2 regions of the Pedococcus sp. P2_A3 genome follow, and region 1 is predicted to be linked to the other one. Evidence: riboswitches for the same ligand, from Rfam matches in the RefSeq annotation. Region 1 holds a riboswitch; the other holds the start of a gene.

Evidence for each region. Region 1 has a riboswitch for cobalamin ahead of AC1DX8_RS15680 (ribonucleoside-diphosphate reductase subunit alpha). Riboswitches for the same ligand answer to the same signal wherever they lie in the genome.
Region 2: it holds a riboswitch for cobalamin, as region 1 does, so the genes downstream of both, AC1DX8_RS19330 (prenyltransferase/squalene oxidase repeat-containing protein) here and AC1DX8_RS15680 (ribonucleoside-diphosphate reductase subunit alpha) in region 1, are expected to answer to the same signal.

Annotation. Positions count from the first base shown of each region.
Region 1 is NZ_JBFUCW010000020.1:16,825-23,716, reverse strand. It holds gene AC1DX8_RS15700 (DNA glycosylase AlkZ-like family protein) at 1-133, shown strand, start outside; gene AC1DX8_RS15695 (cupin domain-containing protein) at 130-471, opposite strand; gene AC1DX8_RS15690 (nuclear transport factor 2 family protein) at 485-889, opposite strand; gene AC1DX8_RS15685 (DUF4185 domain-containing protein) at 1,009-2,172, opposite strand; cobalamin riboswitch at 2,240-2,481, shown strand; gene AC1DX8_RS15680 (ribonucleoside-diphosphate reductase subunit alpha) at 2,617-5,037, shown strand; gene AC1DX8_RS15675 (ribonucleotide-diphosphate reductase subunit beta) at 5,034-6,089, shown strand; gene AC1DX8_RS15670 (CorA family divalent cation transporter) at 6,126-6,892, opposite strand, start outside.
Region 2 is NZ_JBFUCW010000031.1:26,946-33,982, reverse strand. It holds gene ileS (isoleucine--tRNA ligase) at 1-2,163, opposite strand, end outside; cobalamin riboswitch at 2,529-2,654, shown strand; gene AC1DX8_RS19330 (prenyltransferase/squalene oxidase repeat-containing protein) at 2,759-4,432, shown strand; gene AC1DX8_RS19325 (hypothetical protein) at 4,432-5,298, shown strand; gene AC1DX8_RS19320 (energy-coupling factor transporter transmembrane component T) at 5,308-6,399, shown strand; gene AC1DX8_RS19315 (ABC transporter ATP-binding protein) at 6,396-7,037, shown strand, end outside.

The DNA of each region.
Region 1 (6,892 bases):
GGCGAGACGAGGTGGCGAACTCGTGGTGACCTGGCTCGACAGCGCCCGGCGACCCGACGCCGACCTCGAGGAGGAGGGGGCGCGCCTCGCCGCCATCCTCGGCGCTGACCTGCGCCTGCGGGTCAGCGCCTAGTCAGTGGCCACCACGTCGACCGAGATCTCCACCGCGGGCACCGAGCGGCGGTTCTCGAGCCAGTGCAGCGTGTCCCGGTCCTCCGGCCAACCCACTCCCGGGCCGTAGTCGGTCTCGACGCCGTCCCTGTGGTCGGTGATGGTCCCCTGCAGCACGTAGACCGTGCCGGGTCTGCCCCGGTGGTCGTGGAGCGGGCCGAACACACCACCCGGGGCGATGGTCACCATGCGCATGCGCAGCTGACGGCCTTCCAGGCCGGGGATCTCGGGGCCGAGGTCGACCGTGGCGAGCAGCTGCACGTCCACCCCAGTCGTCTCCGGCACGACGGGTTCACTCATCGGGCTTCCCTTCCTACGTTGCCTGGGTGGGTGGTCGGTAGAGCTGCTCCACCGCTGACTCGATGTCGTCTCCCTCGACGTCGACCGGTTCGACGTAGAGGCGGCCCTCGGCGATCAGGTCGTCGCGGACCACGATCACGATGACACCCCGCATCGAGAAACCCGAGCCGTCGACGTGGTGGCCGCGCCAGTCCACCTCGCCCCACTCGGTCTCGCCCGCGACGCAGGAGGCGACCAGGGCGGCCTGGAAGTCCGGCACCCCGGCGAAGACGGACGTCCAGTTCGCCAGCACCTGGGCCCGGCCGCGGAAGGCTCGCCCCGGGTGCGCCGGCTGCGCGCTGGCGTAGTCCTCGGCGAAGTGTGACGCGAACCGGTCGGCGTCGTGGGCGTTCTGGGCCTCGGTCAGGCGCTCGAGCATGCTGCTCACGACTGCCATCGTCGTCCGCCCGGCCCTCCTCAGCAAGGGTCTGCCGTGACCGGGCTGCCGGGACGGGGCTGGCGGGACGGGGCTGGGCTGAAGGAGCTCGCGCGCCGCGGTCAGGGCCGGTCGATCTCCGCGAACACCGGTCGACCCAGCGAGGGGTCGGTGAGGAGCCGGCTGAAGTCGGTGGTGTTGCGGGAGATCGAGATCAGCAGGCGACCATCGGCCAGGGTGATGCCCGGGTGGGCCAGCGGGGCGTACTTGAGCTGTCCGGAGGGGTCCTGGAACTCGGCCCTCGTGCCGCGCTGGGCGGTCCACGGCCCGACGGGGGAGTCGGACGACCACGCGTAGACGGTGTTGCCCAGGTCGCCGTCCCGCTTGGAGACGATGACGAACTGGCCGTCGAGCGCATCCACCGACAGCGTCTGCGAGACGCCTCCCCGAGCAGGCAGGATCGCCGCGGCCCGGGCCGGGTCTCCCACCCAGTCGGCGCCGTCCCAGAACTGCCACGTCGCACGGTTGCGCGCGACCGCGACCGGGGCGCGCGCGGCATACAGGGCACGGCCGAAGGAGTCCTTGCTGGGCAGCCGGGTGCCGTAGACGTAGAGCCAGCCACCGCTGACCGTCATCGCGGAACCCCAGTTGACCTGGTCCGGGGCCGGGTCGTCCGGCGTGATGTCGAGCTGCTGCCGCAGGGCCGGCGCCCCGCCGGCCGGCACGTCGAAGATCGTGGCGCTGCTGCCGAGGTAGGTGAAGTCGAGGCCGCCGGAGGTGCCCCGACGGATGCGAGCGGAGATCACGACGAGGACGTCGCCCTCCGGCCGGGTCACCGACACCACGGACATCGGCCAGTGCACCACGCCGTCAGGCCGGTCGGGGATCACCGGCCCCTGCCCGGCGGTCTCCACCTGCGACGTGCAGAGGCCGCTGGTCACGAGCATCGAGTTCGCGACGACGCGCGGGGTGATGCCGTCGCCGCGGACCGTGTCGCCGAACACCCACACGATCCGGTCGTCCGGCAGCCTGGCGCTGGCCCCGATGTCGCCGGCCTGCCACAGCGGGAGGTCGAGGCCGGCCACGATCCGGTTTAGCTGCGCGACCGTCACCGCAGGTGGCCTCCCCGTCGACGGCACCTTCGCGCAGGCCGGCGCCAGGCGCGGGTATGCCGCGTCGCCGGTGGTCTCGGTGGCCTCGCCGCTGCCGGGCGCGGAGCAGTCCGCGAGGGCGAGGGACGCCACGAGGAGCGCGACCCCGGCGAAGACGGGGGAGACGCGGCGCATGACCGCAATCCTAAGGACGCGACACGCGGACCCAACATGTGGTGCCACGGATTCGCACCACCACCCGCATATGGTGTCTCTTGCTGGTCCGGAGGCCGCGCAATCGGGCTCCGGGGCAAGAGGGAACCCGGTGTGACTCCGGGACTGCCCCGCAGCGGTAAGCGGAAACGACCGCCGTCACCAAGCACTGCTCGCACCACGCGGGTGGGAAGCGACGGCCAGTAGGAACCGGGTCGGCGACCACCAGAAGCACGGTCACCGACGCGTTGGTCCGCGAGTCCGAAGACCTGCCAGCGACCGCGCACGCCGTGTGCGGTGAGTCGTGGCCTCGAGGGCGGGTCACACGACATGCACGGTCGACCGCACCCGGTTCCCGGAGGCGGTGGCCGTGTCGTCGTCCCCTCCTCGTCTCCGCGGCACCGAATCGCTCGCGAGGAGAGAGCAGTGACCGACACGACCACCGAGGTCATCGACGACCCGGCCACAGGACAGCACGCCACCCGCCGCACGACCATGGCGGTGCGCAAGCGCAACGGCGACAGCGAACCCGTCGACGTGATGAAGATCGTGCGCGCCGTGGAGCGCTGGTGCGACGACCTCACCGAGGTCGACCCCATGAGCATCGCCACGCGCACCATCAGCGGCCTCTACGACGGCGCCACGACCGCCGAGCTCGACCGGCTGTCGATCCAGACCGCCGCCGAGATGACTGCCGCCGAGCCGGAGTACTCGCGGCTGGCGGCACGGCTGCTGTCGAACTACATCGACAAGGAGGTGCGGGGGCAGCAGATCGCATCGTTCAGCCAGGCCGTGCGCCTCGGTCACCTCGAGGGCCTGATCGGTGACGAGACCGCGGCCTTCGTCGAGGCCAACGCCCGCAAGCTCGACCACGCCGTCGACGTCACCAACGACCGACGCTTCGAGTACTTCGGCCTGCGCACCGTCTACGACCGCTACCTGCTGCGCCACCCCGAGACGCGAATGGTCCTGGAGACCCCGCAGTACTTCCTGCTGCGCGTCGCCTGCGGCCTGTCCCACACGCCGCAGGAGGCGATCGGCTTCTACCGCCTGATGGCCTCCCTGGCCTACCTGCCGAGCTCACCGACGCTCTTCAACTCCGGCACCCGGCACACACAGATGTCGTCGTGCTACCTGGTCGACTCCCCCCAGGACCAGCTCGAGTCCATCTACGACCGCTACGCGCAGGTCGCCAAGCTGTCGAAGTTCGCTGGGGGCATTGGCATCTCGTGGTCCCGGGTGCGTTCTCGCGGGGCGCTGATCCGCGGCACGAACGGTCACTCCAACGGCATCGTCCCCTGGCTGCGCACCCTCGACTCGTCGGTCTCGGCCGTCAACCAGGGCGGCCGTCGCAAGGGCGCCGCGTGCGTCTACCTCGAGCCGTGGCACCCCGACATCGAGGAGTTCCTCGAGCTGCGTGACAACACCGGCGAGGACGCCCGCCGCACCCACAACCTCAACCTGGCCAACTGGGTGCCCGACGACTTCATGCGCCGGGTGGAGGCCGACGAGCAGTGGAGCCTCATCGACCCGAACGAGGTCCCCGAGCTGCCTGACCTCTGGGGCCCCGCCTTCGAGGAGGTGTATGCCGCCGCGGAGCGCGACGGGCGCTTCGTGCGCCAGGTCAGTGCGCGAGAGCTCTACGGCAAGATGATGCGCACCCTGGCCCAGACCGGCAACGGCTGGATGACCTTCAAGGACGCCAGTAACCGCACCTGCAACCAGACCAGCGACGAGCAGGTGCCGGGAGCACCGGTGGTGCACCTGTCGAACCTGTGCACCGAGATCATCGAGGTGTCCAGCAACGACGAGACGGCGGTCTGCAACCTGGGCTCGGTCAACCTCGCCCAGCACCTGGATGCCGATCGGGCCGGGGTCGACTGGGACAAGCTGCGCGCCACGGTCCGCACCGCCGTCACCTACCTCGACCGCGTGATCGACATCAACTACTACCCGAGCGAGGAGTCGGCCGCCTCGAACCCGCGCTGGCGTCCGGTGGGGTTGGGTGTGATGGGGCTGCAGGACGTGCTGTTCGCGCTGCGACTGCCGTTCGACTCGCCGGAAGCCAAGGAGCTGTCCACCCGGATCGCGGAGGAGGTCTACCTCTCCGCCCTCGAGCGCTCCAGCCAGCTGGCCGCCGACCACGGCGCCCACCCGGCATACGGGCAGACGCGCGCAGCGCGCGGTGACCTGCAACCCGACCTCTGGGACGTCACCCCCACCCAGACCGAGCGGTGGAAGCAGGTGCGCAAGGCCATCAAGGACAACGGACTCCGCAACTCGCTGCTGATCGCGATCGCGCCGACGGCCACCATCGCCTCGATCGCGGGAGCGTACGAGTGCATCGAGCCGCAGGTGTCCAACCTGTTCAAGCGCGAGACGCTGTCGGGGGAGTTCCTCCAGGTGAACACCGCACTGGTGCGCGAGCTCAAGACACGCGGTCTGTGGACCCCCGAGGTGCGCGAGGCGATCAAGCGCAGTGACGGCTCGGTCCAGGGCATCACGCAGATCCCGGAGGACGTGCGCCTGCTCTTCCGCACCGCGTGGGAGCTGCCCCAGAAGTCCCTGATCGAGCTGGCAGCCGCGCGTCAGCCCTACATCGACCAGAGCCAGTCGCTCAACCTGTTCCTCGCCTCGCCGACGATCGGGAAGCTCAGCTCGATGTACCTCTACGCGTGGAAGGCCGGGCTCAAGACGACCTACTACCTGCGGTCGCGCCCGGCGACCCGCATCCAGCAGGCGACGACCTCCGTCGCCGCACCAGTCCCGACGGTCCCGACCGTCCCCGACGAGGAAGCCATCGCGTGCTCCCTCGAGAACCCCGAGAGCTGCGAGGCCTGCCAGTGACCACCACCAGCACCACCTCGACCACCGCCACCAGCACCACGACCACCGCCGGGAAGATGTTGCTCGACCCGGGGATGAACCTCACCCTGCGGCCGATGCGCTACCCGCACTTCTACGAGCGCTACCGCGACGCCATCAAGAACACCTGGACCGTCGAGGAGGTCGACCTGCACTCCGACCTCAAGGACCTCCAGCGGTTGACCGCGGCGGAGCGGCACCTCGTGGGCCGGCTGGTGGCGTTCTTCGCGACCGGCGACACCATCGTCGCCAACAACCTGGTCCTCAACCTCTACCAGCACATCAACTCCCCGGAGGGTCGGCTCTACCTGAGCCGGCAGCTGTTCGAGGAGGCCGTGCACGTGCAGTTCTACCTGACCCTGCTCGACACCTACGTCCCCGACGAGAAGCAGCGGCACGAGGCCTTCGCGGCGGTCGACAACATCCCGTCGATCAAGGACAAGGCCGACTTCTGCTTCCGCTGGATCGACTCGGTCTTCGACCTGGACAAGCTGGAGACCAAGGCGCACCGACGAGCCTTCCTGCTCAACGTAATCTGCTTCGCGGCCTGCATCGAGGGGCTGTTCTTCTACGGCGCGTTCGCGTACGTCTACTTCCTGCGCTCACGGGGCCTGCTCAACGGGCTCGCGAGCGGCACGAACTGGGTGTTCCGGGACGAGTCGATGCACATGGCCTTCGCGTTCGACGTCGTGGAGACCGTGCGCCGCGAGGAGCCGGACCTCTTCGACGAGGAGCTCGCCGACCAGGTGCGGGCGATGATGCGTGACGCCGTGGACGCGGAGGCGCAGTTCGCGCAGGACCTGTTGGGCGGGGGAGTGGCGGGGCTCTCGACGACCGACATGCGCACCTACCTCGAGTCGGTGGCCGACCGTCGCCTCGAGCAGCTCGGGCTCGAGCCCGAGTACGGCTCGAAGAACCCGCTGGCCTTCATGGAGCTCCAGGACGTGCAGGAGCTCTCGAACTTCTTCGAGCGACGCGTCTCGGCCTACCAGGTCGGCGTGACCGGGTCGGTGGGGTTCGACGAGGAGTTCTAGACCGAGGGATTCAGGTCGCAGGGCGCCGGGGCCGGCTCACCACCAGCCCTGGCGCCGCGCCCAGCGCAGCAGCCACAGGCTGATCGACGCCATGACGGCGAGCACGATGATGAGCTGCACCCAGTGGGTGCTGGAGTTGACGATGACGTTCATGCCGTAAATGGACGCGATCGCGGTGACCGGCAGCGTTATCGCCGCGATGACGGCGAGTCGCTCCATGGCCACGGTCATCTTGGTGGTGACCCTCGTCTGGTAGAGCTCGATCACCCCGAAGAGGAACTGGCTCTCGCCGTCCGCGAGGCTGCGCACCCGGTCGAACTGCTCCGACAGGTCGCGGGCGTGGCGCTGCGACTCCTTGCTGGCGAACCGTTCCAGCGACGCCAGTCGCCCGTAGACCTCATGCGCCTGACCGGCCTGGGTCCGGGAGATGAGCAGCTCGTGCCGCAGCAGGAAGAGCTCTTCGAGGAGTTCCTCGGGCTGGTGGAAGTCCGAGCCCATGACCCGCATCTCCAGTGCCGGCAAGCGGCTGGCGACATCCTTGACCGCCGCACTCTGACGCCGCGCCACGGCCGAACCGATGGCGTACGACAGCTCGCTCGGGGTCTTCGGCCGGAACCGACCCGCACGGATGCGGTCGTGCACCGTGCGGGTCTCCTCGGTCGCGTCGGCGAGCGACACGGCCGGGTTGCGTGGCCCGTGGACGGTCACGAGGTAGCGGCTGCCCACCAGCTGGTCGAGCTCGAGCATGTGGACGTGACCACCCTCGCCGGCGAGCGGTGTGTGCACGATGACGAAGGTGTGGT
Region 2 (7,037 bases), on a different contig from region 1:
AGCGCCACCGTCAGCACCACCGCCGCCAAAGGCGTTGGCGTACAACGAGAAGAAGTACCAGGTGTTCCACAGCGGGATGATCACCTGACGCACGCCGTCGCGGATGCCCTGCTCGGTGACGATGAGGTTGCCGCCGCGCAGGATCGGGCTGCCCATGAGGAACCAGCGCATGGCGTCGGCCCCGTCACGGTCGAAGACCTCGCGGACGTCGGGGTAGTTGCGCAGCGACTTCGACATCTTCTGGCCGTCGGACCCGAGCACGATGCCGTGGCAGATGACCGAGCTGAACGCAGGCCGGTCGAACAACGACGTCGAGAGGATGTGGAGCATGTAGAACCAGCCGCGGGTCTGCCCGATGTACTCGACGATGAAGTCGGCCGGGAAGTGGTGCTCGAACCACTCGGCGTTCTCGAACGGGTAGTGCACCTGGGCATAGCTCATCGAGCCGGAGTCGAACCACACGTCGAGGACGTCCTCGACGCGACGCATCGTCGACCGTCCCGACGGGTCGTCGGGGTTGGGCCGGGTGAGGTCGTCGACGAAGGGACGGTGGAGGTCGACCTCGCCGTCGGAGTTGCGGGGCAGCCGCCCGAAGTCGCGCTCGAGCTCCTCGAACGAGCCATAGACGTCGATCCGCGGGTACTGCGGGTCGTCGGAGCGCCACACCGGCACCGGGCTGCCCCAGAAGCGGTTGCGGGTGATCGACCAGTCGCGGGCGTTGTCGAGCCACTTGCCGAACTGGCCGTTCTTGATGTGGTCGGGGGTCCAGTCGATCTGCTCGTTGAGCTCGAGCATGCGGTCCTTGAACTTGGTGACCTCGACGAACCAGCTCGAGACCGCCTTGTAGATCAACGGCTGCCGGCACCGCCAGCAGTGCGGGTAGGAGTGGTCGTAGGTCTCGCGACGCACCAGGACGGTGCCGTCGGTGACCGCGCCGTGGTCGGCCTCGCCGCGCGTCGCGGCCTTGAGGTGGTCGATGATCGGCAGGTTGGCGTCGAAGACGAGCATGCCCTCGTACTCCGCCACCGGGAACGTGAAGCAGCCGTCCGGACCGACCGGCATGACCGGTTCGATGCCCTCGCGGTCGGTGACGACCTTGTCGTCCTCACCGAAGGCCCCGGCGCTGTGGACCAGGCCGGTGCCGTCGCTGGTCGTGACGAAGTCGGCCTCGACGACGCGGTGGGCGTTCTCGTGGCCCTGGTAGTAGCTGAACGGCGGGGTGTAGGAGCGACCGAGCAGGTCGCGGCCCTTCAGCCGCTCGACGACGAACGACTCGACGTCGGCCTTGGGGTCGCCGAACAGGTCACGCGCGTAGCTCGGGAGACGCTCCGCGCCGATGACGTAGCGCTCGGTGCTGCCGGTCGGCACGGACGACTCCACGACGACGTAGTCGATGTCGGGGTGGACCATCACCGCGAGGTTCGAGGGCAGCGTCCAGGGCGTGGTCGTCCAGACCAGCGCCAGCTCCCCGGTGGACAGTCGCACACCGACGGTCACGGCCGGGTCCTGGCGCATCTGGTAGACGTCGTCGTCCATGCGCAGCTCGTGGTTCGACAGCGGCGTCTGGTCGTTCCAGCAGTAGGGCAGCACGCGGAAGCCCTCGTAGATCAGGCCCTTGTCGTGCAGCGACTTGAACGCCCAGATGACCGACTCCATGTAGTCGGGGTTGAGCGTCTTGTAGTCGTGGTCGAAGTCGACCCACCGGGCCTGGCGGGTGACGTACTCCCGCCACTCCCCCGTGTACTTCAGCACCGACTGGCGGCACTTCGCGTTGAACTCCTCGATGCCGATCTCGAGGATCTCGTCCTTGGTCTTGATGCCCAGCTGCGCCATCGCCTCGAGCTCTGCAGGGAGACCATGGGTGTCCCAGCCGAACCGGCGCTCGACCCGGCGACCACGCATCGTCTGGTAGCGCGGGATGAGGTCCTTGACGTAGCCGGTCAGCAGGTGGCCGTAGTGGGGCAGGCCGTTGGCGAACGGCGGGCCGTCGTAGAAGACGAACTCGTTGTCACCGTTCGTGCCGGCCGAGCGGTTCTCCACCGACGCGACGAAGGTGCCGTCCTCGTCCCAGTACCTGAGGATGCGCTCCTCGATCTCGGGGAAGCGGGGCGAGGCGGGCACGCCAGCGGGCTCGGTGTCGCGGGAGACCTTGGGGTAGGTCATGGTGTCGGCGGTCCTCACATCAACTCGTGTCTTCACACGAGGACGACGTCGCCGGGGTTTCCCGACGGCACCGCGGTGCCACCTCGCTTGCCGCGCCCCGCGTGCTCACGCACGCGGCATACGACCGCTCTTGCCCAAGGTTGTGACGGACCCACCCGTCCGGTTCTAGTGAGCCGGGTGCCCCGCGTATGCCGCGCGGCGCCCTGCCGTTCTTCCGGAGGCTCCCCGGTGATGGCCGGTTCGACGCCTGTGCAGCACAGTCTAGCCAGTCGTGACGAACGGCACGTGCGCACGGCGGGACGACCCCTGATCGCGGTGTACCCTGAGCGACGTCGTCCTAGGGCGACACCACGACGCGACACCAGGGGAAGCCGGTCAGATGCCGGCGCTGACCCGCAACCGTAGGCCGCCTGAAACGCGGCAAGCCGGAACACCTGGATCGCGAAGCGGCTCCATTTCCGTCGAGGTACGCGGGGCGGAGCCCGGACACCTGGTCCGAGGCCGCCCCCCGATGTCGCTTCCAGCGACGCCGGGGGTCTTTCACGTTCTGGTGCCGGTGCACCCGTCGCGACACCGTTCGCAGTGAAGAGGCACCATGCACCGCACCCTTCGCAGGGCCCGTCCGGCGACTGCGCTCGCCCTGGCCCTGGCAGCCACCCTGGTCGTCCCCGGCGCGGCGTTCGCCGGCACGACCGAACCCACCCCCGTCACGACCACCAGCCCCACCGGGACGGGCACGAGCACCACCACCTCCAGCACCAGCACGTCGAGCCCGACGTCGACCGGCACGACGTCCACCGATCCGTCCACGACGTCGACGTCCACCACGTCCACCACGTCCACCTCCACCACGACCACGCCGACCGCGGGCCCGACCACCGGCCTGCCGTCGGCCGAGTCGTCCACCACGAGCAGCGCGTCCGCCCCGTCAGCCGCCGCCAGGGTGATGGCCAAGGCCGCGGCTGCCGCCGCCGCTCTCGCCGCCGTCCCGGAGTCCGGCAGCGCCGCCGCCTTCATCGCCAGCACGCTGGCCGCCGATGGCGACCACTACGTCTACCCGGGCTCGACCTTCTTCGACGGCGGCAACACCATCGACGCGATCCTCGCGCTCGACGCCGTCGGCACCCAGGCCGCCCAGGCCGACGCCAGCTACGGGTACCTCGACACGAACATCGGGAGCTACCTCGGCACCGACTTCGCCTCCCAGTACGCCGGGCCCACCGCGAAGGCCCTGCTGGCCGCGGTGGCCCACGGGGCCAACCCGCACGACGTGGGTGGCCTCGACCTCATCGCGGGCCTCCGTGACGCCGAGGGCGCCGTGGAGCCGGGACGCTTCTCCGACCTGCCGGTCGACTGCGGCTTCCCCCCGTGCGACTACTCCAACACGATCGGCCAGTCGCTGGCCCTGATCGCCCTGGCGCGCGCCGGTGAACCGCTCTCCACCGACTCGGTGGCCTTCCTGCTCGCCCAGCAGTGCGCGGACGGCGGGTTCCGCGGCGCGCTCGAGGGCGCGGGCTGCACCAGCGACCCCGACGCCACGGCCTTCGCCGCGCAGGCGCTGGTCGCCTCCGGTCTCGCGCTGCTCTGCGGCACCGGGGCGAACACCTTGCCCGCCCGGGCCAGCGCCGCGCTCGGCCGGGCGCTGGATCGCCTCGAGGCCCTGCAGGCGCCCTCCGGCGCCTTCAGCAGCTCCGACGGCACGACCAACGCCAACACCACCGCCGTGGCCGCCCAGGCCTTCTACGCCGGCGGGCGCACCGTACCGGCCGATTCCGCCAGCGCGTTCCTGGTGACCCTGCAGGTCGGCCCGACCGCGCCAGCGGCGTCGAGTGGTGGCATCGCGTTCACCACCGCCGACCGCACGACGCTCGAGACCACGCCGACCACGCCCACCGAGCAGACCGCATTCGACGCGGCCGTGAACCGCGAGCTGCGGGCCACCCCCCAGTCGACCCTGGCCCTGGCCGGCGGGTCGCTGGTCGAGGTCGCCGCCCCTGGCGTGCAGGACGCTCCCGCGGCCACGGCCTGCCCCGCGCCGCCGGTGACCACGACGACCACCACGACGACCACGAGCCGTCCGGCGACGTCGACCACGACGGCCGCTCCTGCGGCCGGCTCGGGTGACCCCGCCGGCGCCGCCTCAGCCGTGCCCGGAGCACTCGCCCGCACCGGGGCCGACGTGGCCGCGACGTCGCTGCTCGGCACCCTGCTCCTGCTCGCCGGAGTCGGCGCGATGGTGCTGGCCCGGCGCAAGGGCGTGCACGCCTGATGCGGCGACTCGCGCGCCTCGTCGCCGCCGCTGGCCTCGTCCTGGCCGGTGGCCTCGCCCTCCCGGGCGGGGCCGCCCAGGCCGCGGCGTGCTCGGGAAGCACCGGCGTCACGGTGGTCATCGACTACGGGTCGAGCAGCACGACCCTCTGCTCGCCGGGCGACCCCTCCACCGCCGGCGGCGCCCTCCAAGCCGTCGCGGGAGTGAACTACGTCCCGATGTACGGCGACGGCGTCGTCTGCAAGATCAACGGCGTCCCGTCCAACCAGACCTGCCAGCGCATGCCGCCAGCGAGTGCCTACTGGGCCTTCTTCCACGCCTCTCGCGGCGGGTCATGGACCTACAGCAGCGCTGGCGTGGCGGACTACAACCCAGCGCCGGGCAGTGTCATCGGGTTCGCCTTCGGCTCCGGTGGGGCACCCAGCAGCCCGCCTCCAGGCGCCTCCGCGCCGGCTCCCACGCCCACGCCGAGCCCGTCGTCCTCGTCGAGCCGGCCGCCGGCGCCCAAGCCGACGCCCAAGCCCGTCGGGACCACCCCTGCGCGCCCCCCCAGCTCGAGCACCTCGGCGGGGTCGACATCCGTCGCCGGAACCAGCTCGGCTGCGGGTTCGTCGGTGACCAGGCCCGCCGCAGCGCCGTCGACCACGGCGCTGGGCAGCACGACCGCCCCGTCGCCGACGGACGGTGCCACCAGCGGGACGACGCCGGCGGGCGACGCCACGAGTGCCGGTGGCAGCGCCGCCGCTGCCCAGCCGGAGTCCACCGACTCCGGCTCGCCCACCACGCTGCTGGCCGGGCTGGGCCTGGTCGGGCTGGTCGGCGCCGGGGCGGCATACCTCGCGATCCGCCGCCGAGCCACCGGCTGAGGGAGGCCCGTGCGCACCGCAGGACCACCGCTGTCCCGTCACCTCCACCCGGTCGCCTGGTGGGTGTGGGCGATCGGGCTGGCGGTGGCCTGCTCGCGCATGACCAACCCCCTCCTGCTTCTGCTCGCCGTGACCGTCGCCAGCCTCGTGGTCGCAGCCCGACGCGGCAGCTCGCCGTGGGCGCGGGCGTTCCGGCTCTACCTCGGGCTCGGGGCGTTCATCATCGTGGTGCGGTTGCTCCTGCACGTGGTGGTGGGCTACAAGTTCGGCAGCACGAGGCTCTACTCGCTGCCGAGCGTGGCGCTGCCGGGCATCACGCTGCTCGGTCCCCTCTACCTCGAAGGCCTGCTCGCGGCCGCGGTCGAAGGACTGCGCTTGGCCAGCCTCATCGCCTGCATCGGTGCAGCCAACGCCCTGGCCAACCCCAAGCGCCTCCTGCGGGCCCTCCCGAGTGCGCTGCACGAGATCGGCACGGCGGTGGTCATCTCGGTCACCGTCGCGCCGCAGCTGGCGGAGAGCGTCCAGCGGGTGCGGCGGGCCCGGGTGCTGCGCGGCGAGGGTGGCGCCGGGATCCGGTCGGTGGGCCGGGTGGCCCTGCCGGTGCTGCACGACACCCTCGACCGGTCGCTCGCACTGGCCTCCGCGATGGACTCCCGCGGCTACGGTCGCCGCACCGAGCAGTCAGCGCCCACCCGCCGGCTCACCGCCGCGCTGACCCTGACCGGGCTGCTGGGAGCCGGGATCGGGATGTACGGGCTCCTCGACAGCACCGCTCCCGCCGTCGTCGGCCTCCCCATGCTCGTCCTCGGCCTGGGCCTGTCGGCGATCGGCATGCGGGTCGGTGGGCGCAGCGTGCAGCGCAGCGTCTACCGGCCCGACCCGTGGGCCCTGCCCGAGTGGCTGGTCGCCGCCTCCGGCGTGGTGGCCGCCGTGCTGGTGGTGGTGCAGACGACTCGCGCACCGGGCACGCTCGTCCTTCCCGTCGAGCCGTTGGCCGCGCCGGCGCTGCCGATGCTCGCCGTCGTCGGCATCCTGGCCGCGGCCCTGCCGGCCTGGGTCGCCCCCGCCCCACCGGCCACTCGTGGCGGTGGTGACCGATGACCGCCACCGCCTCCGTGCTGCCCGACCCCCACGCCCCCGTCGTCTTCGCCGACGTCTCCATCCGGTATGCCGGCAGCCCCCGGCCGGCGATCCGCTCGGCGTCGTTCGCCGTCGAGGAGGGCGAGCTCGTCGTCGTCACGGGTCGGACCGGCTCGGGCAAGTCGACGCTGCTCGGCGCGGTCAACGGCACCGTCCCCCACTTCACCGGCGGCCACCTCTCGGGTCGGGTCTCGGTCTTCGGCCACGACACACGCACGCACCGGCCACGGGACCTCGCCGCTGTGGTCGGGGTGGTGCGGCAGGACCCGCTGGCCGGGTTCGTCACGGACACCGTGGAGGAGGAGCTGGCCTACACCCTCGAACAGCTGGCACTCGACCCCCCAGCCATGCGGCGCCGGGTCGAGGAGGTGCTCGACCTCCTCGGGATCGCCGACCTGCGCGACGCACCGCTGCGTGACCTGTCCGGCGGCGAGCAGCAGCGGGTCGCGATCGGTTCGGTGCTCACCGCCAGCCCTCGGCTCCTCGTGCTGGACGAACCCACCTCCGCCCTCGACCCGACCGGCGCCGAGGAGGTCCTCGCGACCCTCACCCGGCTGGTCCACGACCTGGGCCTGACCGTCCTGCTGTCCGAGCACCGG